DNA from 3 places in the Eubacterium sp. BL-380-WT-2B genome. Region 3 is predicted to be linked to each of the others. Evidence: riboswitches for the same ligand, from Rfam matches in the RefSeq annotation. Region 3 holds a riboswitch; each other region holds the start of a gene.
The links. A riboswitch is a leader RNA that binds a small molecule or an ion and turns the genes downstream of it on or off. The one in region 3 is predicted to bind cobalamin.
Positions count from the first base shown of each region.

Region 1: another riboswitch for cobalamin. It lies ahead of FYJ53_RS06945 (ABC transporter substrate-binding protein); the one in region 3 lies ahead of FYJ53_RS07890 (AAA family ATPase).
Region 2: another riboswitch for cobalamin. It lies ahead of FYJ53_RS08425 (LytTR family DNA-binding domain-containing protein); the one in region 3 lies ahead of FYJ53_RS07890 (AAA family ATPase).

Region 1 is NZ_VUMP01000003.1:166,205-176,809, forward strand. Features, by position in the region: gene clpB (ATP-dependent chaperone ClpB) at 1-1,455, shown strand, start outside; gene FYJ53_RS06925 (YdeI family protein) at 1,669-2,232, shown strand; gene FYJ53_RS06930 (hypothetical protein) at 2,257-2,649, shown strand; gene FYJ53_RS06935 (DUF6144 family protein) at 2,686-3,267, shown strand; gene FYJ53_RS06940 (hypothetical protein) at 3,251-3,541, opposite strand; cobalamin riboswitch at 3,617-3,793, shown strand; gene FYJ53_RS06945 (ABC transporter substrate-binding protein) at 3,969-5,039, shown strand; gene FYJ53_RS06950 (iron ABC transporter permease) at 5,042-6,097, shown strand; gene FYJ53_RS06955 (ABC transporter ATP-binding protein) at 6,097-6,870, shown strand; gene FYJ53_RS06960 (glucose-6-phosphate isomerase) at 7,133-8,473, shown strand; gene FYJ53_RS06965 (sodium-dependent transporter) at 8,608-9,960, shown strand; gene putP (sodium/proline symporter PutP) at 10,113-10,605, shown strand, end outside.
Region 2 is NZ_VUMP01000004.1:14,021-24,625, forward strand. Features, by position in the region: gene FYJ53_RS08405 (ABC transporter substrate-binding protein) at 1-428, shown strand, start outside; gene FYJ53_RS08410 (ABC transporter ATP-binding protein) at 457-1,242, shown strand; gene FYJ53_RS08415 (ABC transporter ATP-binding protein) at 1,226-2,191, shown strand; gene FYJ53_RS08420 (MATE family efflux transporter) at 2,206-3,597, shown strand; cobalamin riboswitch at 3,633-3,795, shown strand; gene FYJ53_RS08425 (LytTR family DNA-binding domain-containing protein) at 4,199-4,918, shown strand; gene FYJ53_RS08430 (sensor histidine kinase) at 4,954-6,264, shown strand; gene FYJ53_RS08435 (cyclic lactone autoinducer peptide) at 6,405-6,554, shown strand; gene FYJ53_RS08440 (accessory gene regulator ArgB-like protein) at 6,554-7,129, shown strand; gene FYJ53_RS08445 (hypothetical protein) at 7,119-7,640, shown strand; gene FYJ53_RS08450 (helix-turn-helix domain-containing protein) at 7,677-8,015, opposite strand; gene FYJ53_RS08455 (LysR family transcriptional regulator) at 8,394-9,278, shown strand; gene FYJ53_RS08460 (DMT family transporter) at 9,376-10,344, shown strand; gene ahpC (alkyl hydroperoxide reductase subunit C) at 10,534-10,605, shown strand, end outside.
Region 3 is NZ_VUMP01000003.1:372,581-383,185, reverse strand. Features, by position in the region: gene FYJ53_RS07940 (putative zinc-binding protein) at 43-441, opposite strand; gene FYJ53_RS07935 (putative zinc-binding protein) at 445-846, opposite strand; gene gcvH (glycine cleavage system protein GcvH) at 836-1,684, opposite strand; gene FYJ53_RS07925 (ferredoxin family protein) at 1,681-1,971, opposite strand; gene FYJ53_RS07920 (hypothetical protein) at 1,974-2,345, opposite strand; gene FYJ53_RS07915 (helix-turn-helix transcriptional regulator) at 2,541-2,834, shown strand; gene FYJ53_RS07910 (ABC transporter ATP-binding protein) at 2,904-3,677, opposite strand; gene FYJ53_RS07905 (iron ABC transporter permease) at 3,674-4,711, opposite strand; gene FYJ53_RS07900 (ABC transporter substrate-binding protein) at 4,731-5,819, opposite strand; gene FYJ53_RS07895 (nitrogenase component 1) at 5,842-7,386, opposite strand; gene FYJ53_RS07890 (AAA family ATPase) at 7,367-8,224, opposite strand; cobalamin riboswitch at 8,317-8,494, opposite strand; gene FYJ53_RS07885 (LysR family transcriptional regulator) at 8,607-9,545, shown strand; gene FYJ53_RS07880 (class B sortase) at 9,611-10,363, opposite strand.

The sequences.
Region 1 (10,605 bases), 210 kb from region 3:
CGGTACATTACCGACCGTTTCCTCCCGGATAAGGCCATCGACCTGGTGGATGAAGCCTGCGCCATGATCCGTACCGAAATTGACTCCATGCCCGAAGAGATGGATGAGGTCAACCGTAAGATGATCCAGCTGGAAATCGAGGAAACCGCCCTCAAAAAAGAAGAGGACAAGCTCAGCAAGGAGCGACTGGAACGGATTCAGAAGGAGCTGGCCGAATACCGCGACCGCTTCAATGAAATGAAGATCCAGTGGGATAACGAAAAGAACGCGGTGGAATCCGTCCAGAAGATCAAGGAAGAAATCGACCGGGTTAACCACCAGATCGAGCTGGCCCAGCGCGAGTCCGACTATGACAAGGCCGCAGAGCTGACCTACGGCAGGCTGCCGGAATTACAGAAGAAGATGAAGGAAATGGAAGAAGCCGCCGAGGCCAGAGGCGAGGGCGAATCCCTGATCCGTGAGAGTGTGACCGAGGACGAGATCGCCGAAGTCATCTCCAACTGGACCGGTATCCCCCTGAGCCGGCTGATGGCCGGCGAACGGGAAAAGCTCCTGAATCTGGAAGATACCCTCAGAAAACGCGTGGTCGGCCAGGAAGAACCCATCGAAAAGGTGGTCGACGCCATTATCCGCTCCCGCGCGGGCATTAAAAACCCCAACAGCCCCATTGGCTCCTTCCTGTTCTTAGGGCCTACCGGGGTTGGTAAAACAGAGCTGGCCAAAGCCGTTGCCGCCAACCTGTTCGATTCTGAGGACAACATGATCCGTATCGACATGAGCGAGTACATGGAAAAATTCTCCGTGAGCCGCCTGATCGGAGCGCCTCCGGGATATGTTGGCTATGAAGAAGGCGGCCAGCTGACAGAAGCTGTGCGGCGTAAACCCTATTCGGTCATTCTCCTGGACGAAATCGAAAAAGCCCATAAGGACGTGTTCAACGTGCTGCTCCAGATTCTGGACGACGGCCGTGTGACCGACTCCCAGGGACGGACCATCGACTTTAAAAACACCATTATCATCATGACCAGCAACATCGGCTCCGAATACCTGCTGGAAGGCATCGACGCCGAAGGCAACATTCTGGTCGAAACCGAGGAAGCGGTCATGAATTCCCTGAAAAATTACTTCAGGCCCGAATTCCTCAACCGTATTGATGAGATCGTGCTGTACAAGCCGCTCACCAAGCGCTCCATCGGCAGAATTGTCGACCTGATGATGGCCGAGCTCCAGAAACGCCTGGATGATAAGCGCATTGTGGTAAAACTCAGTGAAGACGCCAAGGAAGCCGTCATCGACCAGGGCTATGACCCGAGCTACGGCGCCCGTCCGCTGAAGCGTTTTTTACAGAAGAATATTGAAACCATGATCGGCAAGGAAATTATCCGGGGCAACCTGGATGAGGACCAGGTGGTCACCGTTGACTTTAAGGACGGCCACTTTGTCATCGAAAAATAAAAGAGCAAAGTCTGAGACCGGCGCAAACCTGCGCTGGTCTTTTTTTATGCAAAAAAGAGGAAGGCAGAAGCTTTAAACAGCAGGAAAAGACATGACCAGAGCCGGAAACCATGCTATAATCAAACCATAAACTGCCGCAGGCAATGGGTAAGGCCGACTGGTTTTACCTGCAGAGGCGCTGTGGAAAAGAATTTGATTTTTGGAGGAACGAGGATGAGTGAGCCCTTATATTTTAAGACCCGCGAGGCTTTCAGAGACTGGCTGTCCCACAACTGCCAGTCCAGCGAAGGCGTCTGGCTGGTGTTTGGAAAGACAAAAGCCCTGGTGACCGTAAAAGCTGGCGAGGCGCTGGAGGAAGCCCTGTGCTTTGGATGGATTGACGGCCAGATGAAAAAAGTAGACGGCCAGTCCTACATCAAGTATTTTTCCGCGCGCAGAAAGAACAGCAAATGGTCCGCGAAAAACAAGGCTTTGGCAGAAAGCCTTGAAAAACGCGGGTTGATGACAGACATCGGCAGGGAAAAGATCGAGGAGGCAAAGAAAAACGGCCAGTGGGACAGCGCCGCAGGGCCCTCACCCGTCACAGAGGAGCAGATTGAGGCAGTGGCCCGGCTGCTGCGGGAAAACGAACAGGCTCATAAAAACTTCCTGAATATGCCGCCTTCTGTAAAAAAGACCTACACAAGAGCTTATCTTGACGCCAAAACGGAAGCCGGCCGGGCCAAGCGCCTGGCGTGGATGGCCGGGCGGCTGGAGAAAAATTTAAAGCCAATGTGATCCGGGAAAGCAGGAGAATCGATTGTGAAATCAAGAGCGCTTTTTCACGCTGCCTGCGGCGCTGCCATCCTCTGCCTGATAGCGGCCGTGTTTTTTGGCCTGCGGGGTAATACCACTAAAACAAAGGTGGTGATCGACAAGCCCTCACCCTGTACACAGGAGCAGATAGAAGCCGCGGCGCATGCTGTTAAACGGGACTTTCAACGGCATTTTGGCTGGGAGCTTCTCGAGCTGACCTACGAGGACTGCGGTGTCTTGGAAAATGGAAAAAGCACTGTGCTTTTTAAATCAGTGATCCGTACCGGCTTCCTGACAGATGGCAGCGTTCCGCCGCGCAGTATGGTGTATTGGCGCTTTTGGGTCGCCCAACGGCCTGAAGGCAGTGGCTGGTATGTGGTGAGCTGTGGGTATGGGTAAAAGCCGTGCCCCAGAGATTGATAAGCGAGGTGAAGCATGAAAAATTTTAGTATGCCGGAAACGGTCAGTCCGTTTTTGGAGCAGGAGGAGCTGGAACGGTTAAGCCAGAGCCTTGAGAAAAACATCTCCCGGGAAGAGGCAGAGGCATTCCTTCGCCGGGTTCCGCTGCGGCCAGGGGCAGCGCCCGAAGAGAGAGCCAGGTGGGTTGAGCGCCTGTCAGAGGAGCTGGAGACAAACTTTGACCAGGAGACCATTGTCAAAATAAGAATGGGCTGCCACTGCAACGAAAATGGCCGGCTGGAGGAAACCGCCGAGACTTTCAAGGCGCTATACCAGTCCAAAGGGCAGGATCTGGCACGCTTTGTCAGCCACCTCAACGAGAGCGGGGCGGGCTGGAGCATCAAGGGCGGCGCACTGTATACCAGGATGTTTACCTGCGAGTGTCCCATGCTGGAAAGGGCCGGGACCTCCCCATCGCTGACCTGGTGCTATTGTACTGCCGGGTACAGCAAAGCCTTCTTTGAAGCCGTATTTGAGCGCCCGGTGGAGGTCGAGCTGCTCCAGACCATCAAGCAGGGGCATGACTGCTGCCTGCTGAAGGTTACAGGAATCCTTTAAAATAAAGCGGATAAAATGCAATCTTAAGCCCGGGGGCGAGCTGTTCCTTACGCTCATCTCTAAGAGTAGCTATGGCTATAAACAGGCAGACAGCAGCCGGCGCGTTGACGCCAACACCCTGCTCTCGGAAAAAAGCGGTACTGAGACGGGCGTGCCCCACCTCTATGTGGATCTGGCAGACATAAAACGCTTTTTTAAAGCCTGGCACCTTGAGGACAGCCTGAGAGAATCCTGCGTCTATAACCCTGCGGAGCCGCAGTATTACAGCAGCCACTGGAGCCTTATCGTCAGAAAATAAATCTCCCCGGTTGGATATTGACAAGTATAATAGAAGCAGGTATAATGATAAAAACAGAATAACCTTTGAGGTGCTTAGCAATAAGAGAATAGGGAAACCGGTGTGAGTCCGGTGCGAACCCATCACTGTAAACAGGGACAAAGCCTGAAAAGCCACTGGAGCAATCCGGGAAGGCGGGCCGCGGAGGAGCTGTAAGCCAGGAGACCTGCCTTAAAGAAGAAATACGTGCAGGGGGAGAATGCAGCGGCGTGTTTGAATAAATGAAATCTCGGAAAATGGGACCGATGAGCAGAGTGCTTATCGGTTTTTTTATTTGCCGAAAAGTTAGATGTGCCTGTGTTTTCTGGGAGATGTTGACATCCAAAAGGATTTAACATAAATTTTTAATTTAATGGAGGAAAAAATGAAGAAGAGAGTGATTGCACTGATGTGCGCGTTGCTTCTGCTGGTTCCGGTCTTTGCCGGGTGCAGCCAGAGCGGGGATTCGAGTGAGGCGAAAAGCATTACCGTGGTGGATGATACCGGGCGCGAGGTAACCATTCCCCAGCCCCTTGAGAAAGTGGTGGTGGCCAACCGCTACAATTCTGAGCTGATCCGCGGGATCGGCGCCATCGACAAGGTGGTGGCGGTGGATAAGAACACAGCCCAGGACCGTGTGTACTGGAGCCAGTTCGACCCGGATAATGTTATCGGAAAGGGCCAGAGCGAGCTGAATTATGAAAAGATTGCCGAGCTGGGCGCCCAGGTGCTCATCACCCCGGACAACGGCACATGGGAAGAGGACATTAAAAAGCTGGAGCCCTTCGGCATTCAGGTTGTCGTGGTATCCGGCTATAACAATGCCGAGCTGCCAAAGGAAATCGAGATTCTGGGCAAGCTGTTTGGCAAGGAAAAGGAAGCCGAGAAGCTGACAAAATTTTACCAGGATAACATGGACATGGTGGCCGAAAAAATTAAGGACGTCAAGGGAAGCAAAAAGGTGTACTGGGAATACGGCGACCCAAATACCACCTGCATACCGGGAACCAGCAATGACGGCTGGAACAGCATGCTTTTAAACGCCGGGGCTGTCAATATTTTCGGCGACCCTACCATTACCGGCAAGACCATTGACCCGGAAAAGATTCTGTTAGAGGACCCGGACCTTATCATCAAGACTTCATCCGGCCCGGCCCTCAAAAATACCGGCGTTTACACGCCGCCCACAGCGGAGGACTACAGCACCATCTCCTCCGAAATGCTGAGCCGCGCAGGCTGGTCCGATCTAAAGGCGGTCCAGAATGACGATTTCTATGTGACAACAGGCTTCTGCGCCGGCGGACTGGGCAAAATGATCGGGACGGTTTATACCGCGAAATGGTTATACCCTGAGCAGATGAAGGATGTTGACCCCGACGCGATCTTTGACGAATGGATGGAAATCCAGGGGGTTGATCCGGTAGAAGGGCATGTTTTTCAGGTTAAGCATCAATAGTAATGGAAAAGCAGCAGACATTAAAAGCCTATCATAAAAAAAGAGCGGCGTTGATGCTGGCAGCAGTGATCCTTTTGATCATTGCTGCTTTTTCCAGCTGCTTTGTCGGCGTTGCCAATGTGACCGTGGGGCGGGTGTTTGCGACCCTGCTGCCCGGCGGCCACTTTATGGGTGCGGCGGCGCTGAACCAGACCGAGCTCACTGTGCTCATGCAGCTGCGCCTGCCGCGCATTACCATGGCGCTGGTTTCCGGCATCGGCCTGGGCATCAGCGGCCTGGTCATGCAGGCCATCACCGGCAATAAGATGGCAAGCCCCTTTACCACCGGGCTTTCAAACGCCGCGGCCTTCGGGGCATCGCTGGCCATTATTTTCGGCTTTACGCCCTTTGGCAGCAATCAGGTGGGCACTGTCATGATGGCCTTTGTGCTGGCCTTTATCTGTGCCGCCATGGTGTACGGCATCGCCTCGGCCAAGGGCATGGGAAAAACAACGATCATCCTGATCGGCATTGCCCTCAACTATTTCTTTTCAGCCCTGAATGCCAGCATGCAGTATGTGGCCAACGAGCAGCAGCTCTCCGCCATTGTCCACTGGACCTTTGGCAGCCTCTCGGAGATCACCTGGGAGCAGATTCTCGTGGTCTGTGTTATTCTGCTCCTGACCTTTCCGTTTATCGTCCGTTTTGCTTGGCATTACAACCTTTTATCCACCGGGGATGAAAGCGCGGTGGCCCTGGGCGTCAATGTCATGCGGCTGCGGCTGCTTTCGGGCATTGCGGTCACGCTCATTTCATCGGCCATTGTCAGCTTTACAGGCGTTATCGGTTTTGTGGGGCTGGTGGCGCCGCATATCGCCAGGCTTCTGATCGGCGGCGACTACCGGGCGCTTATACCGCTCACCGCCCTCTCGGGCGCGATCCTGCTCATCGCGGCGGATACAGTGGGCCGTGTGGCCGTCTCGCCGGTGATCATTCCGGTGGGCATTGTGGTCTCCTTTATCGGGGTTCCGGTGTTTATCTATTTAATTGTAAAAGAACAGAAAGAGCGGTTGGTCTGATGAAGATTACAATCAAAAATTTAAGCTTTGGCTATCGAAAGACCCCTATTTTAAAAGGCGTGAACATCGAGGTGGCGCCGGGAAGGCTGTGCGTGCTGCTGGGGGCAAACGGGGCGGGTAAAAGTACCCTGATCAAGTGCGTCAACGGGATCCTGAAGCCCGAAAAAGGGGAGATATACCTGGATAACACCGACCTTCTGAGGCTGCCGCAAAAGGAAAAATCCAGGCGCATCGGCTATGTGCCCCAGAGCACCGAGGTGGAGGACAGCGGTCTGAATGTTTTTGAGATGGTGCTGTCCGGGCGTGTGCCCCATATGAAGGGTAAGATGAAGGACGCCGATTATGAGATTGTCCGGTCCGTTCTTGAGAAGATGTCGCTCAGCGATTACAGTACCAAGCTTTTAAACCAGCTGAGCGGCGGCGAGCGGCAGCGGGTTTTTATCGCCCGCGCCCTGGCCCAGGAGCCTGTGGTCATGCTTCTGGACGAACCCACCAGCAACCTGGATTTGCGGTACCAGCTGGAAACCATGGAGATCGTCCGGGGCCTCTGCCAGGATAAGGGAATGACAATTATGGCGGTTATCCATGACGTCAACACCGCGGTCACCTTTGCTGACCAGGTGGTGCTCATGAAGGACGGGAACATCCACGCCACCGGGCATCCCGATGAAATTCTGAACACAGAAAGTCTGGAGCGTATTTTCGATGTCCGCGTTGAATTCGCGGCCTATCAAGACAAACAGTATGTGATTCCCAAGCGCTGCGCGGGTTAAAATTAAGCGAATACACATTTACCCGCCGGGCGGTCAATAAAAAACAGTCTGGCGGGTATATTTTTTAAAGAAAGGCTTTTAAATCCGGTGAAATTTATGCTATAATAGGCATGTAAAACGATTACTATCTTGTGCTAAAATAAATAATTGTATATTCGGTGATTTTCCTTGATCTTTTCGCCGCTTATATTACAATTATAAGGTAACCGTACAAATAGTGAAAACCAATGTTTAAATTAATTATTTATCAGGAGGATAAAATATGAGTATTCGATTTGATTATTCCTATGCGGGACTGTCTCAGGAAGAATTGGACAACAAGGCGGCACAGATCAGCCTGGCGGACAAAATGTTAAAGGAAAAAACAGGCGCCGGCAGTGATTTTTTAGGCTGGTATGATTACCCGGTGGCTTACGATAAGGAAGAATATGCCCGTATCAAAAAAGCGGCTGAGAAAATCAAGGACTCCTGCGATGCGTTTATCGTCATTGGCATCGGCGGCTCCTACCTGGGCTCTAAAGCGGTTATTACCGCGCTTACCAGTACCTTTTTCAATGAAGAAACAGACCGAAAAGCTCCTAAGATTTATTTCGCCGGTGAAAACATCAGCGGCAAATATATGAAAGACCTCATCGACCTGGTCAAGGATCAGGATATCTGCGTCAATGTTATCTCTAAATCCGGCACCACGACCGAGCCGGCCATCGCTTTCCGTTTCTTTAAGGAAATGCTGGAAAAAAAATACGGGAAGGATGGCACCAAGGACCGTATCTTTGCCACCACAGACAAGGAGCGGGGCGCCCTTAAGTTCCTGGCCGACCAGGAGGGCTATGAAACCTTTGTGATTCCGGACGATGTAGGCGGCCGCTACTCGGTTTACAGCGCTGTCGGCCTGCTGCCCATCGCTGTTGCGGGGATTGATATCGACGCTTTCATGGACGGCGCCAAATCTGGCTACGAGGAATACGGCGTGGATTCTGTCGCCGATAACGCCTGCTACCAGTACACCCTTTACAGAAGCTGCCTGTACAACCGCGGCAAGGCCATTGAGATTTTGGTGGATTACGAGCCGTCTCTGCGCTATTTCTCCGAGTGGTGGAAACAGCTTTACGGCGAAAGCGACGGCAAGGACGGCAAGGGCCTGTTCCCGGCGTCTGTCCATTTCTCAACCGATCTGCACTCTGTGGGGCAGATTATCCAGGACGGCCATAAAAATATTTTTGAAACCATTCTGGCAGTGGACGAGCTGGACGGCGATATGACGGTGGGGCACGAGGAAGCAGATCTGGACGGCCTGAACTACCTCGAAAATCGCACCATGCAGGATGTCAATGAAAAGGCCTTTTTGGGCACGCTGCTGGCCCATGTCGACGGCGATGTGCCAAACGGCGTCATCTACCTGTCCAGGCTGGACGCTTTCCACATCGGCAAGCTGGTCTACTTCTTTGAAAAGGCCTGCGGTCTGGGCGGCTACCTCCTGGGCGTTAATCCCTTTAACCAGCCGGGGGTCGAAGCCTACAAGAAAAACATGTTTGCCCTGCTGCACAAGCCAGGCTACGAGGAGCTGACCGAAGCGCTGGAAAAACGCCTTCCCAACAAATAAAAACACGAACAGAGATCGGCACAAAATTGCGCCGATCTTTTTTTGTGCGGCTGTGGCTGTCCGATGCGAAAACACCATTGGCAGAACGGAAGGATTATGGTAAGATAAAGAAATTGGAAGTTAAAGGAGGAATTATGGAAAAAAACGAGAATCAAAAGCCCGAGAGCAGGCACACCCATCAGAACGGCGGCTTTACCAACAGCCTTGGGTTTGTGCTGGCCTGTGTCGGCTCCGCCGTTGGGCTTGGTAATATCTGGATGTTTCCCTACCGGGTGGGGCAGTACGGCGGCGGCGCATTTTTAGTGCCTTATATTTTATTTATTGTTATATTCGGCCTGGTGGGCCTCTCTGCAGAGTTCGCCATCGGCCGGCGCGCCAAAACTGGAACCCTGGGAGCCTATGAGTATTGCTTCAATAAAATCGGAAAAGGAAAGCTGGGGTACATTCTGGGCTGGATTCCGCTGCTGGGATCTCTTGGGATTGCCATCGGCTATGCCATCATCGTGGGGTGGATCATCCGCGCCCTGGCCGGATCGGTCACCGGCGCCATCCTCAACACAGACGCGGCGGTTTACTTCAGCCAGGCGACAGGCAATTTCGGCAGTGTGCCCTGGCACGTGCTGGTCATTGTCATCGCGGCGGGCATCCTCATGTTCGGGGCCACTAAAGGGATCGAGAAGATCAACAAGATTTTAATGCCGTCTTTCTTTATTCTCTTTGCCATCCTGGCTATCCGCGTGGCCTTTCTTCCGGGTGCGGCCGAGGGCTATAAATTTTTGTTTATGCCGGAGTGGAGTGATCTGCTGAAGGTAGATACCTGGGTCATGGCCATGGGCCAGGCGTTTTTCTCGCTGTCCATTACAGGCTCAGGCATGATCGTCTACGGTACCTACCTGAACAAATCCGAGGATATCCCCAAGGCCTCCATGCGGACGGCCATGTTCGACACCCTGGCGGCCATGCTGGCAGCGCTGGCCATTATGCCCGCTGTTTTTGCCTTTGGCATTGAGCCCAACGCGGGCCCGCCGCTTATCTTTATCACGCTGCCCAACATCTTTAAGCAGATGCCCTTCGGCCAGCTCTTCGCGGCGGTGTTTTTCCTGTCGGTGGCCTTCGCGGGCATTACCAGCCTCATCAATATGTTTGAGGCTGTGAGCGAATCGCTCCAGACCCGTTTCAGGCTGCCGCGCAAGGCCGCGGTTGCCCTGTGCGCGGGGGTGGCGCTGCTCGTCGGTCTTTTCCTTGAGGCAGAGCCGAATGTTGGCTCCTGGATGGATTTCATTACCATTATTGTCGTGCCCTTCGGCGCAGTGCTGGGCGCTGTGTCCATCTACTATATTCTGGGTTACAAGGACATTAAGCAGGAGCTGGAGCTGGGAAGAGAAAAGCCCCTGGGCGCTTATTTCGGCCCGCTCGCCAAGTATGTTTATGTACCGCTGGCAGTGGTTGTATTTATACTCGGCCTGGTTTATGGCGGTATAGGCTGATTCCTTTAAAAGCCGGAGAAAGGCAAGCTTCTCCGGCTTTTATTTTTGAGGACTTATACATAAAAATGAAAGAATATGCAAAATTGCTTTACTTTAATCAAGTTTTCTAATAAAATAAGTACATTAATATTTTTTTAAGGAAGCGAGGAGTTATGAGTACGATATTAAATCCTGAATTTATTATTTTTGTGATCTATCTCATCATGCTGGTTGGCATAGGACTCTATTTCTACAAAAAGACCTCGAGCATTGAGGGGTTCCTTTTGGGAGACCGTGGTCTGGGCAGCTGGGTTACCGCCTTTTCTGCCCAGGCCAGCGACATGAGCGGCTGGCTGCTGATGGGATTGCCGGGCGCCATTTACCTGGGCGGCATGCCAGAGGTATGGATCGGCATTGGTCTGTGTGTGGGGACAATTTTGAACTGGAAGTTCGTGGCCGCGCGCCTGAGAACCTACACAGAAAAAACCGATTCCCTGACCCTGTCCACCTTTTTTGAAAGACGGTTTAAAGACCCGACCGGAGCGATTCGTGTGATTTCTGCACTGATCATTTTAATCTTCTTTACCATTTATTCATCCTCCGGTATGGTGGCCTCCGGCAAGCTGTTCCAGATGATGTTCGGCATTGACTATACCACCGCGGTAT
Region 2 (10,605 bases), on a different contig from region 3:
CGAACCTGAAGGAGATCGGCATTGACGTGAAGGTTGAAACCTATGAGTATACCACCCTGCTGGACATGCAGGAAAACGGCGAGTACGACCTGCTGATCTGGAATGTCATCACCGCCAACACCGGCGATCCGGAAAACTATCTGAAGGAATACTGGAAAACTCATACCGATGAAAACAAAAACGCCAACACAGCCGGCTACAGCAACCCTGAGGTCGACGCAGTCCTTGACCAGCTGTCCACTGAGTTTGACACCGCCAAACGGCGTGAGCTGGTCATCCAGGCCCAGCAGCTTATCATGAACGACGCGGCCAGCGTCTTCTACGCTTATCCGGAAACCAACATTATTTCCAGCAGGAAGATTACCGGCGTCGAAATGCTGCCAGCGGACTATTACTGGCTGACCAAGGAAATCAAGCCGGCGCAGTAGGGCGGCGCGCTAACGAGAGGAGAAAAAGATGCTGAAAATCCGGGATATGAGTGTACAGTACGGCGAAAAACCGCCGGCGGTGGCGCACTTTGACCTGCACATGAAAAAGCATGAGATCATCAGCGTGGTGGGAGAGAGCGGCAGCGGAAAAACCACAGTGATCCGCTCCATTCTCGGACTGCTGCCGGGAAACGGGCGGGTCACCCGCGGCGAGCTTCTTTTTGATGAGGAGCCCCTGCTCCAGAAAACGCCAGAGGACTGGCGGGATCTGCGGGGCAGCCGCATCGCCATGATTTTTCAGGACAGCGGCAGCATGCTCAACCCCATCCGCAAAATCGGCCGGCAGTTTGTGGACTATATCCAGACCCACAAGGCCGTGACAAGGGAAGCCGCCCGGGACCGCGCCGTGGAGATGCTGACACGCATGCGCCTGCCCGACGCGGGAAACATCATGGACAGCTACCCCTTTCAGCTGAGCGGCGGCATGCGGCAGCGGGTGGGCATTGCCATGGCCATGGCTTTTGAGCCCGATCTGCTGCTGGCCGATGAGCCCACCAGCGCTCTTGATGTGACCACCCAGGCCCAGATTGTGCGCCAGATGATGGCCCTCCGCCAGGACTTTGGCACAGGGATCATGATCGTCACACATAACCTGGGCGTGGCCGCGTATATGGCGGACCGGATCATTGTCATGCGGGCCGGCGAGATTGTGGAGAGCGGCACCCGGGAAGAGGTGATCCTTCATCCCAGACAGGAATACACAAAAGAACTGGTGGCCGCGGTGCCCGAGCTTGGAGGTGCGCGTTTTGTCTGAAAATCATGAAATTATTCTGGAAACCAGAGGGCTGACCAAACGCTTCCATACCTCAGACGGCCGGCCCCTTACAGCCTGCGACAGCGTCAGCCTGGCGGCGCGGCGCGGGGAGACCCTTGGCATTGTGGGGGAAAGCGGCTGCGGAAAAAGTACCTTTGTAAAAATGCTGGTACAGCTTGAAAAGCCCACTGCCGGTGCGATATACTTTAAAGGAAAAGATATTGCCGGGCTGACGGGCGAGGCGGCCCGGCAGAACCGCCGCCATATCCAGATGGTCTTCCAGGACCCGGCTGTCTCCTTCAGCCCAAAGATGCGCGTGGGCGACATTATTACCGAGCCCCTTGTCAACTTTGGCCGGCTCCCCCGGAAACAGCGGGCGGAAAAGGCCAGGGAGCTGCTTGCGATGGTAGAGCTGGACGCTGATTTTATGCAGCGCTATCCCCACAGCATGAGCGGCGGACAGCTCCAGCGCGTGGGCATTGCCCGGGCGCTGGCCCTGAACCCCGAGGTGCTGGTCTGCGACGAGGCTACCTCGGCCCTGGACGTCTCCATCCAGAAGAAAATCGTGGCGCTGCTGACCCGGCTTCAGCGGGAGAAAAACATTGCCATGATCTTTATCTGCCACGACATGGCCCTGGTCCAGAGCCTGAGCCACCGGCTGGCTGTCATGTACCTGGGCAATATCGTGGAGACCGTGGGCGGCGGCGAGCTGTGTGAAACAGCCATGCACCCCTACACCCAGGCGCTTTTGGGGTCGGTGTTCTCGCTGCATATGGACTGCTGCAAGAAAATCGAAACCATCCCCGGCGATCCGCCGAGCCCGCTGGAGCTGCCTCCGGGCTGCCCCTTTGCCGGGCGGTGTGAAAAATGTATGCCCGTCTGCAAAGCCGAAAAGCCACGCCTGAAGGACGTGGCGCCAGGCCACCAGGTGGCCTGCCATCTCTATTAGTTAAGGAAAGCATTATGGAAGAAACCCGTGAAATCCCGTTAAAAGGCCAGATGACCGAGGGGAAGATAGGCCGGCAGCTGCTGCTGTTCGCCCTGCCCCTCATGTTCTCAAACCTCTGCCAGCAGCTATACAACACCGTAGATGCTGTGATCGTCGGCCGTTTTGTGGGCGCAAATGCCCTGGCCGCCGTGGGCGCGAGCAGCCTGCTCATCACCTTCATGATCTATTTTTTCATCGGCCTGTCCATCGGGGCCAGCGTGCTGATTTCACAGTTTTTCGGCAGCCGGAAATACGACAAGGTGCAGGAGGCTGTGCACACCGCCGTGGCCCTGAGCCTGGCGGCCGGCCTTGCGCTCACCGTTCTGGGCTTGACCCTTGCGCCGGCCATGCTGCGGATGATGAACATCCCAGAGGCCGGGCTTGCCTACGCCGTGCCCTATATCCGCATCTATTTTCTGGGCATGATCCCCATGACTTTGTACAACATTGGCAGCGGGATTCTGCGCGCGGTGGGCGATTCCAAAACCCCGCTGGCCTGCCTGGTGGTCACCGTTGTGCTGAACATCGGGCTCGACCTGCTCTTTGTGGGGCCGCTTGGCATGGGCGTGGCCGGCGCGGCACTGGCCACAGCCTTTTCGCAGCTGGCCGCCGCTGTGCTGATTGTCATTATCCTGCTGAGGGCTGATCCCATCTACCGGCTCCGGCTGGCCAAAATCCGGTTTCACGCACAGGTGTTCAGGGATATCGTGCGAATTGGCCTGCCCGCTGGACTGCAGTCTGTGCTGGTCTGCTTTTCCAACGTAGTGGTCCAGTCCCAGATTAATACCTTTGGGCTGGAGGTCATGGCCGGGTTTACCGCCTATATGAAAATTGACGGATTTCTCTTTATGCCCATTGACGCCTTCTGCCTGGCGATTTCTAACTTTGTAGGGCAGAACATGGGCGCTGGACGCTGGGAGAGGGTGGTAAAGGGCAAAAACGTCTGCCTGCTTTTGTGCGTGGGCGTGACCATCGGCCTGGGCGCAGCCATTATCCTGAACGCCTGTCTGATTCTGGGCATGTTTACCTCGGACGAAACAGTGGTTTTAAACGGTATGCGCCAGCTTTACACCGTGGTGCCCCTTTATGGTATTTACGCTGCGGATCAGGTGTTTGTGGGCGTGCTGCGGGGTGCCGGGGCCACGGTAATCCCTATGATCATCACGCTTTTGTGCATGTGCGGCCTGCGGCTGGGCTGGATTTTTACCACCCTGCGGTTTGTCCACGACGCGCGCATGATCTACATCAGCTATCCGCTGACCTGGATTGTGACAGGGGCGGTACTGGTGCTCTATTATTATAAAGGCAGCTGGCGGCCAGAGAAGGCAGGCTTTAAAAATCGTAAATATTTAAAAAGAAGTTGTTGACAAAGCCGCTCAAAGGGCGTATGATGAAGTTAATTAAATATTGAATGATCCTATGTAGTGGGAAAAGGGTGAGAATCCCTTGCTGTAATCGCAGCTGTAATGCAAAATGCTTTCTGAAAAGCCACTGTCAACGATGATGGGAAGGCGGAAAGATGATATTGCTGAGCCAGAAGACCGACATAGTGATTGGTTCTTAAAAGACTCCGATTTAGAGTGCTTAAGAAACGAAACAAAAACCCTTACCATCCAGATTATACTGTGTTCGTTCATCCCTCTCTGAATCCGAGAGGGATTTTTTTATGGAATTTAAGGACGGTCACCTTATCATTCGTATTTAATTAAATCTCATAATGCCTGTTCCATCAGACAGGCGTCATTAAATCCTCTTTTCAGTCAGCGAGGCTGAAAAACCCTCCCTTTTTTGAGAAGCTCCAAACGCCGGGGCTTCTTTTTTTGAAAAAAATCTTGAAATCTTCGTTTTTATAGAGTATTTTTATGGTATAAAATTATTAAGGGGAAATAATCTTCACGATGGCTTTGTATAGGGTGCGGGAAGAAAATATGGTATAATGGAAGAAATACTGGAAAGGCAGTGGATGGGATGATTAGAATTGGGATTTGTGACGACAATGCTTTGATTGCAGAAAAGCTGGAGGCGCTCATTATCAGATATGGTGAGGAACACAATATTGATGTGGAGACATACGTCTATCATGACGGCAGTGAAGTGCTTGAAGACCGTATCCAGTTTGATATCCTTTTTCTTGACGTGGAGATGCCGGAAACAGATGGGATTGATACGGCCAAGCAGATCCGCAAGTGGGACGCCCGGGTCAAGATTATTTTTATCACCAGCTACACTCACTACATGCGCAACGCCTTTGCTGTGCACGCGTTTGAATACCTGGTCAAGCCTTTTAACACGGCTAAGGTAAACATGGTGCTGACCGAGGTGTTTGATTTTATTGAAAAGGAAAACAAGAGCCATGACATCTCTCTGATGATGGGCGGCGAGCTGAAGGTTTTTGCCAGCAATGACATTTATTATTTTGAGCGTGTGCGGCGGAAGATTAAAATGAGCACCACCCAGGGCGATTTTGAATTTAACGGCGTTCTGAGTGAGATCATGGAAAAGGTTAAGGACTTTGACTTTGAATACTGCCACAAGAGCGTGATCGTGAACCTGTTTCACTGTAAGCGTATTGCGGGCGCCGACCTGTATCTGGACAATGGCGAAACCCTGCCCATCGCCCAGAAACGGGCCGTGGAATTTAAGGCGCGGCTGTTTGATTATATTGAGGAGAATTTTAAGCTGTTGTAGAGGATTGGCTAGGAGGATAAGTTTAGGGGAAGAGTATGGATAAGTGGATTTATATATTGGATATGTTCTTGTCTTATGGCGTATCAGGTTATGTAATGATTAAATTTTTATCTGATTTATTTGAAAGAAAGTATAGTGGGAAAATTTATATTTTAGCTTGGTTATTATTTGTTGTAGTAGCTATTGCGTTTAATCTAACTGGTATTGCGATTTTAAAGAGTATATATGGAATAATTTCTGCATGTGCTTTGGGCTTGTTGCTTTTTAAAGCAAAAGATAAAAGAAGAATAGTAGGCGCAGGTGTCTTCTTTTTTCTGTATATGTTCATTATAGATACTTTATCAGTCTTATTCTTTACGGTTTTTAGTGGAAGAACAATAGAAACTGTTCGAAGCGATATAGTTTTGTTATTTATTTGTGGGTTAGGAAATCAAATTATGCTATTATGTTTTTACAAACCAATTGTAACATTAATGAAAAAGCATAAATTTGATATTATTACCTTACAGCAGAATTTGTTTTTGATAGTTTTGGCGTTATTTGAAGCTGCGTTGCTTATTTATATCATGAGTTTTATTGATAAGACTTCAAGTGGTTTAATGTTAACTATGATGATTGCGGGTTTTTTAGGCTTGGATACATATCTAATTTATCTTTTTGAAACTATCTCACAAAAGTATGAGCTCGAAAGAGAGATAGACTTAAAAAAGCAACAGGAAGAAATGCAAAATAATTATTATCATAGCATTGAAACACAATATGATCATTCACGCCGTTTGATTCATGATATGAAAAATCATATGCAAACTCTTGAGGAAATATATAGTGAGGGAAGCGGCATAGAAGCAAAACAGTATGCAAAAACGATTTTAGAGAGCATGGACGCTTTTTCGGGCCGTTTTAAATGTAAAAATCGTGTACTAACAATTATAGTTAATGACAAGATTTTAAAATGCGATGAACAAAGTATAAAAATTAATACGCAAGTAGAAGATTTAAACTTTGATTTTATAGACCCTTTTGATATGACCACAATTTTTTCAAATTTATTGGATAACGCAATTGAGGCCTGCTCAAAGGTTCCGATCGAAAGAAGAAAAATTGATTTAACGGTTTATAAGTTTAACGAATTTATAACAATCAGTATTCGGAATCCCTATAATGGCAAACTGGTTTGGGATAAAGACAGTCTGGTATCTACAAAGGGCGGGAAACATATGGGGCTAGGCCTGAAGAACGTGAAGTCGGCCGTAGAGAAATACGAGGGCACAATGCAGCGAAAAAGTGATGAAGGTCGTTTCGAAGTAAAAATTTTAATGTCACCGGAAAGTAGAATAGACGTATAAATTTGTATTTGGAGCATGGACGATGTCAAAAAGACAATCAAAAGGGGCTTTGGGGTAAATTGGATTGAAGATATCCTCAGCAAACACTAAAATGATGAATATCAGCTGATATATTCATTAATTTTAATGAGGTGTCTATTATGAAAAAGAATAGTTTAAAAGATAAAATGCTAAAAGGTGTTGCGAAATCAGCAAGGCAGGAAGCAATTAAAAATGCAAATTCCGCTTGCTGGGTAATGCATCACCAAGACAAACTTCCCGAAAAAGTTAAGGATCTGCGTAAGTTCTAATGATTGGTCGGGGTGCCAAATGGACGGTTAACCGTCTGGTCGCGCACCGGATCATCGATTTAGATGATGTGGAAATTTACCAGTTTGGCCTGGAATCGGCCATGCTCAAGGCAGTTCACTACGCTTCCATGCTTTTGGTGGGCCTGCTTCTCGGCATGCTGCCGGAGACCATAGTCTTTTTAATTGTTTATGCGGCCATCCGCGCCTATGCCGGCGGTTACCACGCCGATACACGCGGGGTCTGCTATCTGCTGTCATGGATCACAATACTTTCTGTTTTACTCATTGCCCGGTTCTGCCCGGCGGGGACGGTTGCGGTGGTTACCGCGGCGCTTACGCTGTCCGCTTTTCCGGTGATCTACAAATGGGCGCCGGTCGAAAACAGCGCAAAACCGCTGGACGACGCGGAGTGCACCCACTACCGGAAACGGGCGAGGAGAATACTGGTGGTTATCAGTGCCTGCGCGCTGCTTGCCGGACTGGCCTTTAACAGCCGGTTTGGTCTGGTCGCCGCGGAATGCCTGGGCCTTGAGGCGCTGATGATGCTGCTGGGGTTGTGGAAAAATGGGCGTTAAGCCAAGGTATACAAGAGAACAGCAGAATGTGATTCAGGAAGCGATGGAATGTGGTTTCGATGTGTCGCCGTATATTACGGAGGCCTTTACACCAGAGCAGATACGGGAAATTTTCTGGGGATTGATGACCGGTGTGGATGTGACCTTTTATAACGATCCTGAGTATTCAAACTGCCAGATGTGGCAAATACGGGAAGGGCTTACAGGAAAGGTAGATGTATCGGTCTATGCGGACAAAAATCTGGATTGGAAAAAGATGTACCTGATCCGGATGGGTTTAGAGGAAGGGCTTGACGTATCGGAGTATGTGCGGCAGGGCATGGGCCCGGAGCAGATCCGGGCGATTTTGCAGGGATACCGTACCGATATTGATTATACGCTTTATGCGAAGCCCTGGTACACAGCTGGCGAAATGCGGGAAATCGGCTCAAAACTGATCCGGGAAGCGGTTCGGAGCAGAGCGGAGGAGACGCCGGGCGCTGGCAGTATGTTTAAGAGTGTAAAAAAATAACAGGTGCCCAACTGCAATTTGGACACCCGCATTTTTTTATTCTACTGGGTCATGGCTGAGTAAAAACAGAGTCAGAATTTCTTCTGCGTATTTTCCTTTTTCTGCTGGACAGCGTTCCAAAAGCTCCAGCAGTGCTGCGTACTTCGTCCCCATGTATTCTTTGGGGCCGTAGAGAATTGCGTCGGCGGACATTTTCAAAACGTCACAGAAACGATTCAGGCTTTTTAGAGAAAAGCCCTTAGTCCCCAGTTCTATATCGGCAAGGAAAGTTGGTGTGATACCGATTTTTCTTGCCAATTCATCACGGGACATGTTCAGAAATGTTCTTTGTTTACGAATACGAAGGCCAATCGCCTTATGATCTAGCTCTTGCATACAATTCCCCCTAAAAATAGTATTTACGCTTTTAGCTGTTGACTCTATACCATTGTGATATAAGCCGGCGGTTTATTTAAAAACCAGACACTTTTGCGCATTTTTTATAGGACCACAGTAGACTTCTTAATTATATCCGCTTTTACAGGTAATTTCAAGTCTCTGTAAGAAAACTGAAAGGAACCGGAAAAAAGTCCGGCATTCTCTCCCAAAGACAGGCGCAGGGGGATTTTTTTGTTTGTCTAAAATATTTTAAGTTGAAAAAAATTCGTACTTTCAGGCAGATTAATCGTGACAAAAAGTCGAAAAGTGGGCAGGTTGCATAAAATTCAAAATGTGATATAATGAAACGGATTAACGGAAAAAGGACGTATTTTTATGAATGTAAATTTTGAACATTACAAGGTCTTTTACTACGTAGCGCGCCATGGCACCATTACACAGGCGGCCCAGGCGCTGTATATCTCACAGCCGGCAGTGAGCAAATCGATCCATCTGCTGGAAAAGGAGCTGTCGTGCGAGCTTTTTCACCGGAATCAGAAGGGAATGACCCTGACGCCGGAGGGCGAAATGCTGTACGGCCATGTGGCGAAGGCCTATGAGCAGCTGGCCCTGGGCGAAAAGAAGCTCTGGGAAATGCTAAACCTGAACAATGGGGTGGTGCGCCTGGGTACCAGCGACATGATCGCCCGCTTTTTCCTGCTGCCTTATCTTGAAAAATTCCATAGCCTGTACCCGGATATCCGTATCAATATGCAGAGCGGCACTACGCCGGGCACGCGCATCGCTCTGAAGGAGGAGCGTATTGAGGTAGGGGTGGTATCCTCACCGGTGGCAGCCTCGGACGATATTGAGATTCACCCGATCCGGGAGATACAGGATGTTTTTGTGGCAGGGCTGGACTACGCGCCGCTTGCCGAGAAGGTGCTGAGCTTTGAGGAGATCATGGCACACCCCATTATCTGTACAGAGCGCAACACGGCCAGCCGTCATTATCTCGACTCGTTTTTCCTCAAGCATAAGATGCGGCTGGAACCGGCTTTTGAGCTGGGCACTATGGAGTTGATCATGCCCTACGCAGAAAGAAACCTGGGCATTGGCATCGCGGTGCGCGATGTGGCACAGGAGCGTCTGGACCAGGGGAGCCTGATCGAGATCCGGTCCAGAATTGAGATACCAAAGCGGCAGATCTGTGTGATCAAGCGGAAAAAGGGCGGTATCTCGAAGGCTGCGGAGGCTTTTCTGGACATTATTTTACCATAACAAATGGTTATAAAGCGTATAAGAATATTTCATTTTACTTATGGTAATGAGAGGGGTAAAATCGTTACTGTACGAAAAATGAAAGGAAGATTTGATTTTGAAAAAAGGCTATTTATATATTGTCATTGCGACGCTGTTTTTCAGTTCGATGGAGATCGCCCTCAAAAGTGTTTCAGGCCAATTTAACGCTGTACAGATGAACCTGACCCGTTTTTTGATCGGCGGTCTTGTTTTAATTCCCTTTGCGCTCAGGACGCTTAAGAAGAAAAAGGAACATCTGGATAAAAAAAGTCTGCTGCACTTTGCGGGGCTGGGCTTTCTGGGGGTTGTGGTCAGCATGACCTTTTACCAGCTGGCCGTGGAAAACGCCAACGCCTCGGTGGTGGCGGTACTGTTTTCCAGCAATCCGGTGTTTGTGCTGTTTTTCTCGGGCATTATCCTGCACGAGGTGATCAAGAAAAACCATGTGGCGGCCATTGTGCTTGAAATCATCGGAATTCTGGTGATTGTCAACCCTCTGCACACCTCCCTCAACATCGCGGGGGTAGTCATGGCGATTCTGGCCGCAGTGGCTTTTGCCCTGTACTCGGTCTTTTCCAAGAAGCAGTGTAACCGCTACGGCGGCGTGGTGGTGACTTGCGGGAGCTTTCTGTTCGCCAGCCTGGAAATGCTGCTGCTCATCGGCATCAGCCATGTGGGACCGGTGGCGGATATGCTGAGCGGCAGCGGCCTTGCCTTATTTGCCAATATTCCGCTGTTTACGGGTTATACGGCGTCCAATGTCCTCACGATGCTTTATATCTGCATCGGTGTGACTGGCGGCGGTTATGCCTTTTATTTCATGGCCATTGAGGAAACCTCAGCCAATACGGCGTCGCTGGTGTTTTTCTTTAAACCGGTGCTGTCGCCTATCCTGGCAGTGCTGATCCTGCACGAAGCGGTGCCGTTCAATATGGTGATTGGTGTGCTGCTGATTCTGGCCGGCTCTATCGCGAACCTGCTGCCAGCGTTTGCGCGCAGAAAAGAAAAACCTGTATCCCTGAGCGCGGAACAGGGCCGCTCTTAGCCTGTTTTATAAAATCTGAGTGTTGAAGCCACAGAGAATCCCTCAAAATCTCTGTGGCTTTTTTTTGTTAAAAATTTGTTTTTAATTTAGAATTATTCTTGACAAGCCTCTTTTATCGTGTTAAGATACACTCATCAAACAGTTAGAAATAGCTAACAAAAATAAATATTATTGAAAAGAGGTATCAACATGAAAAATTTAATTGGCAAAGAATTGATCGATTTTGAAGTACAGGCATATCATGAAGGTGATTTTAAAACC
Region 3 (10,605 bases):
ATCCAATCATGAAAGGCCTTTTGCCCAGAGTACCGTACATTCTCACAGCGTGTCAAAAATCCGGACAATTTCTTTTGCTACCACGTCCACAAGCTTAAACTGCTCAGGTGTTAAGTTTTTTGTCGAAACCACGCTGTCCTTCAGCGCTGTCTTTTTTTCCAGAAGCGTCTCCACATCGACCATTCCTGATACCGGACCGCTGTATTTTTCAATGGCGCGTCTGGCACAGCACAGGCTGCAGCCATCCACTGATATAGTTGGATGGTTCTGGGCAAAGGCCCGTTCCTGCTCGCCGCCTGCGATGAACAGGGGCAGGCACAGGGTGCTGACTTCTCCAGGCCTCAGCTCCTCCATCATCTTGCGGACTGCCAGCCGTGAAAGGGTTCCGCCCAGACATTCCTCACCACTGCACGCGATAATCCCAATATTCTGTTCGCCCATTGCCTACTCTCCTTCCAGCACTGCTTTTGCTTCTTCTGCCATAACTTCGGCCAGCTCATCAGCGAATTTCCAGCCGTCCTCTGTCAGACGGGTTCCGTTGCCATGTTCCTCGCCCCGGTGCGGTTTCATAAAATCAATCACACGGTGCTTATTACAGATGTTTCCTCCCGCGGCCTCCACACTTTTCTGCGCGCAGCATTTGGCACAGCCGTCGATGGTGATACAGGGCTGCCCTTCTATTTTCGCGACAATTTCATCATCGCCGGTGACAATGTGGGCCAGGCACAGGCTCTCGGTTGTCTCGGGCAGCAGCTCACCCGTCACCCTCAAGGCTGATTCACGGGCAATCAGCCCAAGCACCTTTCCAATACCGCTGCATGGAATAACCTTTACCTTAGATTTCAATTTCTTCCACCTTCCTCTTCATGATTTCATAATACGCCTCATCACGGATAAGCATTTCGGTGTCCTCCTCCCATTGCTCCAGCCTTATCTCCGCGATCCAGCCCGCTTCATAAGGGCTTTCGTTGACAAGCTCAGGGGCTTCCTCCAGGGCTGTATTGATGGCTGTAACCACACCGCTGACCGGTGAAACCAGCTCAAAAATTGATTTCCCGGATTCTACTGAGCCCACATCGTCAAACTGAGCAAGCTCCCGTCCAACCTCTGGAAAATCTACAAACAAAATATCGGACAGGTTCTGCTGGACAAAATCTGTTATACCTACACGGGCAATGCCATTTTTCACAAGAGCCCAGCAGTCATTCTCATTGAAGTAATAATCGCTCTCAGGGACTTTGAAAATAAATTTCCCCTTGGAAAAGGACCTGTAATGGATGGGATTTGGCATCTCAAAGACAGAGGCTTCACCCTCGTCGGGCTTTGTCTCAAAACCGTCGGCGAGGGCATTTACAAAGTCTTCAACGGATTCATCCATTTCCAGATAATCGATTAATGGAAAGCCCCTTTCCCTGGCGCTCTCACTCACATTGATCCGTTCAGATACCTTTAAATTTTTTTCGGCAGCCAGTTTGCTGGCACATTTCGTATTACAGCCGTCAATGACCAGCAGCGGCTTTTCAGCCAGTGCCTTCCTGTATTGTTTCTCTGCGGTGTGGTACAGCACCGGACAGATCATCTCATGATCGCCATTTTCCAAAAGCTTAAGGGCGACTTCGCGGGTCAGCGAGCCCACGAATTTATCCAGCCCGTTACAGGGAAGCACGCAAAAATCCTTCTTCATGATTTTTTATCCTCTCTCCGCATTGCTTTGATGGCCTGGGTTGTCGCTGCTTTATCTGGAAATGTGATGGCCTCCGGACCGCAGGTCTTTCCGCAGGCACGGCAAAAAACCACGCAGTTTACCGGATTTTTTACCACCAGCTGGTGCACGCTGCCCTCCTGCACTTCAAATACCCGGTGCGGACAGAAATCCACGCAGTCCATACAATCGCTGCATTTGCTGTAATCAATGCGGGGGAACCAGTCAATCCGGTTTCTTTCCACGCCCATAAATGTTGTGTCACTCATACTTAAACCTCCAGTCCCATAGCTTCAAGGGCTTTTTCAAGCTTTTCAAAAGCCTGCTCGTTTGTCATATCCCGGATATCCAGCATAACCGCATCCTTTTCAATATCCATCCCAGCCTCCCTAAAGGCATCCTTAAACATTTTTCGCTGCATATTCGGCGCACAGGCGCCAATTATAAGTTTTCGATGTGTTTTTAAAAAATCTGCCCAAAAACGGTCCCCATCCTCCTCACACAGCTGCGGATGAATGACGGCATACTCCACAGGCAGCTCCACACGCACCTGATTGATAAAATCCCATATATCCATCGCCTGAAATCCCGGACATTTTCCCGTACACACACACATTATAAAACCCGGCAATTCTCCATTCACATTAGCACCTCTTTATATAATTATTTAATTATATATTTATAATATTACGTTTTCAGGGGAAAGTCAAGGCATTTTATATCGGGAATTTGTCAATTCCTTTTTATTAATCCGCTAGGTCTCTTGTTTTTTAACCATACATCCTATATAATCATTATATAATAGATCAATTATATTATTATAGAAAAGAGGCTTAATATGGATATTGAAGCGTTATCCGTCAAAATATTAAAAGCGATGGGCCACCCCATCCGCTTAAAAATCGTTAAATTTTTACTGGACAAGCCCCACTGTGTCTGTGAGCTGAAAGAGAACCTTGAGTTCAGCCAGCCCAATCTTTCCCAACACCTGAAAATACTGAAGGAAGCTGGCATCATTGAGAGTGAAAAGGTTGGCGTCCAGACACACTACCATGTCGCTTTAAAAAGCGCCGCTGCCCTCATTGCTGCGGCAGAAGCCATGGGCCGGGAATATCTGAGCCAGTTTAAATAAATAAAAAACGCAGCGGGTACCTGTCACTGGGTATCCGCCGCGTTTTTTTAATTTACATTTTTTCATCCATTAAATCCCCGATATACACACCTGGCGTTTCAGCTCATCCGAATAAAACACACAGACTCTTTCCTGATAGAGTTGTGTGAGAGCTGGCTCTGTGAGGATATCCTCAGGCACTCCGCAGTGCAGTTTTCCCTGCCGGTCTAACAAGGCAACAAAACCACCGGTATAAAACACCTGGTCGGGATTGTGCGTTGTCATGATAATACCAAATCCATTTTCAGCCAATTTTTTGACAAGGCGCATGGTCTTAATCTGGTTGCCAAAGTCCAGATGGGCTGTCGGCTCATCCAGAAGGATAAAATCCGGCTCCTGCACAATGGCTCTGGCAATGGTTACAAGCTGTCTCTCTCCGCCGCTGATCTGTGTATAGGGCTTTTCAATAAGATGCTTTATGCCTACCATATCCAGCGCCCGCTCCACCTGCTCGTAGTCGGCGTCGCCCGGTGAACGCATTTTTCCCAGATAAGGGGTGCGCCCCATGACTACAAACTCTCTGACGGTGTACTCGTAGGTGGGAATATGAATTTGCGGCACATAGCCAATTCTCTGTGCCACTTTTTTGGGCGGCATTTTATCGACGGCTTCCCCGTTCAGCCGAATTTTTCCCTTCTGCGGTGTCATTAGATTTCCAATGCAGTTCAGCAATGTCGATTTTCCCGCTCCGTTTGGCCCTAAAACAGATAATATCTGACCTTTTTCAAGTTCGAAATTCACCTGATCAAAGATAACGCGGCTGTTTAAATATTTAAAACTAAGATTATTGACTTCCAGCTTCATGAGAGGTTCATCCTTTGCTTCTTAAGCAGATAAAAATAAAAGGGCGCGCCGATCAGTCCGGTTAAAATGCTCAGGGGCAGCTCGGCGCTTGTGAGTGTCCGGGCAATGGTATCCACCACCAGCAGAAAAATCCCGCCGACTACAAAAGAGACTGGCAGCAGTTTCATATTATCTGGCCCTACCAAAAGCCTGCCGAGATGCGGCACAACCAGCCCGACCCAGCCGATGGTCCCACAGATACAGACGGAGCAGGCTGTCAGCAGTGTCGCGCAGACAATCACGATCATCCGTGTTGTTTTGATGGTGATCCCAAGACTTTTGGCCTCTGTCTCTCCGAGGGACAGCACGTTAATCCGCCATCGCATTGCCATCAATACCACTGTGGAGATAAGCACCGCAGGGCAGATCATCAGAAGACTGTTTGGCAGTACCTTTGCAATGCTGCCCATCTGCCAGTAGGTAATCTCTGCCAGCTGCGTCTCGGGGTCAGCAATATACTTGATGATCCCCATAATGGAGTTCATAAGCCCTGTAACAATGATACCAGCCAGCACCAGCATCATATTGGAATTGTTTTTGATGACTCTGGGGATGGCGGTTGTGATCATGACTGCGATAATGCCCCCGATAAAAGCGCCAACCTGCACACCAAAGGTACCGACACTGAAAAGAATGGCAAGGGCCGCGCCAATACAGGCCCCAGAGGATACCCCCAGCAAATCCGGCGCCACCAGAGGATTTTGAAAAACGCCCTGATAAACCGCGCCAGATAAAGCCAGAGAGCCGCCAACCAGTACCGCTGCCGCTACACGCGGCAGACGAAGGGTCATGACCACGCTCTCTGTATTGGCGTCCCAGCTTCCCGAAACCGGAAAAACTCTGGATAAAAGCACTTTAACCACATCGGGAAAGGGTATCCAGTAACGCCCCAGGCACAAGGCCAGAATCCCGGCCAAAATCAAAACGAGGATCAGTCCAGCGAAAACAGCATCGTATTTCTGGTTGATTTTCTTTTTAAGTCCCGCTGTATCCATATTCTCTCCTCTTCAAGCTTTACTGGTTTGCTTTCACATTATAAATGGTGTCGATCTCTTCTTCGGCTAAATCGTGATTAAAAAACTTCTTGTAGAAATCTTTAATGTCGCTCCGGATATCATAATCCGAAAAGATTTCAGGCTGCTGGATGCTGCCCATCCACTTAAGCATCAGCGGTGTTTCCACACATGGGGCATCCCAGCGCAGAGTCCCTACCGGGGTTTTGTAAACACGGTGGTTTTTGACTGCGTCAATATTACTCCAGTCCTGGCCTTCAATTTTATTTTCATATAAATCCTCTGGCATGGTGTCGTCAAAATTTGAGAGGTAGATGATCTCAGGGTTCCATTCCATGATCTGCTCCATATTAACCTCTGCCCACTTTTTCTCTAAGCCGGCGGCAACATTGCGCCCACCTGTCAGTTCAAGGAGGTAGTTGTTAATATTTTTGGACCCTGCGACGCTCAGCTTTTTATTCTGCAGATAGAGAACGCTCTTTTGGTCTGCCGCGGCAACTTGATCTTTTTTGTTAATAAAGTATGTCTCGGTATCATTGTGGTAATCAATGAGCTCCTGGGTAAAATCCTCCTTGTTCAGAACCCTGCCCACCAGTGTTAAATCTTTTTTGAGGTTCTCAAGGTTTTCGGCGTAGTTCAGCATCACAGGGGTAATGCCAACAGCCTTCAGCTTTTCGGCCTCAGCCTCCTGGTCATTCCAGATAAATGCCACCTCTGGTGAAAGCTTCATAAGCTCTTCGATGTTAATGGAAAAATCCTGAGAGATTTCTCCTGTGGAAATATCCGCAAATTCCGGCGCCAGCTTAGTCATAAAGCTCTTTTTATACTGGGCCATCGCGCTGGGGTTAATGGACACAATCCGGTCGCTTCCCCCGTCAATCGTCCACACTGCCGATGCCCACGGAATCGGGGTAATGGCCACCTTGGTGATCTTTTCCGGCAGCTCTACCTGATTACCGCCCTCATCGGTTATGACATGCGCCTCCACTTTGTCTGCATTTTCTGCGGTATTTCCGCTGCTGGCGCAGCCTCCAAAAATCAAACTGACAGCCAGGCACAGGCCTGCTGCTTTTAACCATTTTTTTTTCATTTTAAACTCCTTTATTTTTAGATTACATAAAAAACTGTTTTAAATACTGGTGTCCTTTTCGGCCAATGATACAATAGTCCCGTTTCACATAACGGTTTCCGCTAAGTGCCGGAAAGGGTAAGGGAACCCTGAGCGCTGCACCTTCAGGAAGATACTGAAAATACAGCGGATCTGCGATGACATAATCCGTTTCTCTATCCAAAGGCCACCCAAAAGAACGAGCCTCAACTATGGTGCACTCAACAATAAATTCATTTCTCAGGGCCACACTTACCTGGCGGTTCAGTTCATGGCTGCCGATCATCACAGCGGTTCTTACCGGCTGCTCTGAAGGCGCCGGATCTTCGGTGCAGCCCTGAAACACAGCGTCCCCGGTTATGCTTTCCAGGTATTGATAAGCTGTCCGGACGCCGCTTACGCTGACAGGCATCTGATAAAACCACGGCGTACCATACTGCTTTTCCATCCATTTTGCCAGATCAAGGCCTGCTTCTGAGATAACCCAGTTGGCCTTTGCTTTTGGCGCGTCTCTAAAGTCCGCGAGCGTTCCGCCTCCCAGCCAGTAAACAGCATAGCCCAATCGCTCCAGATCGTGCGCAATCGTCTCAAATTGCCGCTGGTTTCCAAAAAGAAAGGGCGTATATCCCACAAGATTAATGCGCTTTTCGGTGTATTCACAGCGCCGCATCTCCTGTCTTGAAACGGTAGACAGTGCTTGCCGGGTGCCGTCAAGGGCATCTTGAAACCCGTCGGTCTGTATGAATATTTTTTCCTTCAGCACTGGGAAAGAACTGTCATCAATACCTGTCATGGCAGTCAGCGGCGTGCCGACAATGAACGCCGAGCGCCTTTTTTCTTCCTGCATGACAGCCCCGATGCCCTTCTCAATGCTCTCAGCCGCACCCAATGTTATCTGAAGGTCATTCATCTTTGAATACCAGAAGGGCTTCCCGCTGAAACTGTCAATGGATCTGGGGCAGGAGGCACAGCCTGAGCCTGTTACCAGGCAGGTACAGAGGGCGCGGTCCTTTTCAAAAGCCGTCATCGCACCGCTGTAATCTGCTGCCAGAGGCGGCGGTGGACAAAGGCACGCATCCTTTCCAACCCAGTGGTTTTCCCGAGCCGTCTCAAAGCCCCGAAGTATTTCTTCAAGCCGCTCCACAGGCTTCCTCTTCCGTTTTTCCATGGGGCCTCGCCTGAAAACAGCGACCGGCACATTATGAGGGTTATCTGCCTCCGACATCATGGCCTCAAAATCGGTCTGTGTGAGCAGGTCTGGACAGGAGACATAAAGCACCACCCCTTTTGTCCCACTGGTCATGACAAGCTCCTCAATCATCCTACGAACCCTGGGTACATAACTGCCAAGTGTGTACTCCAGCCTGGAAACAGGACAGAGCCTCAGACGGCTGAGCGCTTCCTTCTCCATCGCTCTGAAATAAAGAATTCGGAGACAGGCCGGCGGCCCCACTGCCAGAACACGCACACCCTCGGTCTGGAAAAGAAGTCTGGACAGCGCTTCATCTCCCATGCCTGGCTGCGCCTTCTCAACAGCTGCTGCGCCCATGACGGTCCTCCTTCTCAAGCTGATAGAGTGTCTCACCCAGGTTATCCATATCCGCGTCGGAAAGCGGCTTCGGCCATAGCTTCCCTTTCTGGCTGGCTATGGCTTTGGCCAATGCCATAAAGCTTTTTTGAAGCACCTCACCCTCTCGCTGTTCAAAAACAGTTGTCCTCCGATAGTCCGCAAGGCGAAGCGTGTCACTTTGGCAGACAGAAGCCGTAATCGGGCTGCCTGTCTTGCTGCCAAAGCACTCAACAACCTGGTGATCCGTACCGGGACGTGCCCGGTTGTGGATCAGTCCTCCAAACAACGGCTGTGTCCCGGCAGAGTACCGGACAATGCTCTTCATGATATTGTTGGCGGCGTAAAGCGACATCAGCTCAGAGGAGGTGACAATATATACCTGATCCACACACTTTTTTCTCATAGGCATTGAAAACCCACCGCAGACCACATCGCCCAGCACATCATAGGTGATTAAGTCCCAGCCCGCTTCAAATATCCCAAGCTTTTCCAATGTCTCCAGAGTAGTGGCGATCCCCATTCCTGCGCAGCCAATACCTGCCTCCGGCCCTCCGGCCTCTACACACGCCACACCTGTCTCACTCGTAAACAGAATATCCTGAGTTGTCACCTGTTCCCCTTTTTCATTCAGCCTTTGAATGACTGTGGGAATCCGCTTTTTCATCAGACACCGCGTTGAATCAGCTTTGGGGTCACAGCCTATGTGCAGCACCCTTTTTCCCATTTTGGCGAAGGCGGCGGATACATTGGCCGCAATGGTCGACTTTCCAATGCCGCCCTTTCCATAAAACGCAATTCTTTTACTGCTTTTTTCCATAATTTCTCCCATTAAAAAAACTCTTCTGACCGATTCATCAGAAGAGTTCCTCAACACAAGCAACACCCTCTCCCAATGATCCGTTAGGTTAGGTATAAACAAGAAATGTTGAAGTATCCTGACTTGGGTTCATTGCCAGCTGTAACAACTTCCCAGAGACTGCTCTCCAGTGTTGATAAAACTTACAGCGGCTCCCCCTTACAGTGGCGGCACCGTACCGGATTCTCACCGGTTTTCATGCAACAAGTCTTCTATGTAATTTTGCTATATTATATCACGATATCTGATAATTCACAACCACTGCAATTAACTCAATTTTTGATTGCCAGCTATCGTATTTTTTGATAGTATAATTAAAACAGAGGAAAGGAATCGTATCAATATGATCTCCATGCAGAACATGAAATACATCGTCGAGATCGCAAAGCACCACTCGATCTCGTCTGCCGCCAAGTCGCTTTTTGTCTCACAGTCAACGCTCTCCACCGCAGTGCGTGAGGTCGAGCAGCAGCTCGGCATCTCAATTTTTAAACGAAACAACCGTGGCATTGAGGTCACCTTTGAGGGACAGGACTTCTTAAACCACGCCAAGGATATTGTTGAGCAAAGCGAGTACCTTGAAAGGCGGTACAAGCATCGGAAAACACTGCCTATGCGCTTTTCCGTTTCCACCCAGCGCCTTCCCTTCTCGGTCATGTCCTTTATACAGATTGTCGAGGATCTTGAGCTCAGGCATTATGACATTGCCATCCGCGAGTGCCCGACCCATGAGGTCATACACGATGTGGCGTCCAGGCGCAGTGAGCTCGGCATCCTGTGTATCAACGAGCATTATCTCAATACCATGCAAAAGCTCCTTGATTCCAGCAATCTGGGCTTTTATGAGCTGGGACAGCTCACCACCTATGTTTTCCTGCGGAAAAAACACCCTCTGAGCGGCAATACCTCCCTGACGCTGGATATGCTCAGGGAATACCCTTTTGTAACTTACGACCAGGGGGAGGACAGCATGATGCATTTCTCTGAGGAGATCCTGTTCAATGAAATCTGGGATAAAAATATCCATGTGATTGACCGCTGCTCCAAAATTGCCCTGGTTCGCGGCACAAACTGTTTCAGTATCGGACCGGACCTGACCAACAGCGACGCTGACCGTATGCATTCCAACATGAGCGAAGTAAGGGCTATCCGTCTTTTGGATAATGACCAGCGGCTCCACGCCGGATATATTCTCAGAAACGAGCACGGCTTAAGCGCGATCGGCGAAAAATACATAAAAGTCCTGACTGAAAAAATAAAAGCCTTTGAGAAATGGGACTGAAAAAGCAAAATAAAAAGCCGTATCTCTGTGGATACGGCTTTTGCAATCTTCTGCCAGGCGATTTTTTATGAAACCCGGCGGGCAATAACGGCTAAGCGGCCGTCATTGAGTCCGACATTAAAGATACAGGTGGACAGCGTGAGGATCTCGTCACCCGGCTGTACACTCACATTGCTTGCGACAATGCTCTGATTCTTTATATTTTGGTAATAGTTCAGAAAGCTCTCATCGTCGGCAAATTCCAACTGTCTGTAATCATAATCCTGCTCAACCACCAGCACGGCAAAAATTTCCCAAACGCCATCACCGCCCAGCTCTGGCGGTCTTCTGTACACAATTTTATTGTGCTCTGTGATAAAATTGGGGTCTTTATAGTAATAAAGCAGATCGTCAAACATGACGTGCACACCGCTGCGCATGGTGCTGTGCCCATAAATCAGAGAGTTCTGGCTTTTAGGCTGCCATTTATAATTCATATCTAAAAAGGGCACGCCCCTTTCATCCGACTCTCCGTTAAATGAGGTGTACAGATATTTGTCATTATCGGTTGTCTGTACCACAGGGGTATCAATATTTGTCCCTTCAATACTCAGCCAGCCAACGGTTTCGGGGTTCACCTCACGCAGCGCCGCCCAGTCGATGCTGTTATCTTCGCGGTTTGTAACCTGCATTTTAAGAATCGGCGTATTGTTGGGAAAAAACTCCTTATAAAGCATCCATCCTGCCGCCCCCAAAAGGGACAGGATGATCAGAATAATGACGATGTCTCCAACAATGCGCACTGCGCTTCTTTTTTTCTTTACTTTCTTTTTTGTCATATTTATGCTCTATAGCCTTCGGGCCTTGCGCACCCATATTTTGTCATCCATAGTTTTAAAACCCAAAGGCTTTCCACCTCCTTTTATGGTTATTCATTATATCAAATCTTTCTAAATTGATAAAGACTTAAATGATAACAAAAAGGATTTTATGCTTGTCTTAAAAAAGAATAAAGCTAAAATGCCTCAAATCAAACACGGGCTTATACGCCGATGCGCTTCTGCCCAGTGAAACAGACCCC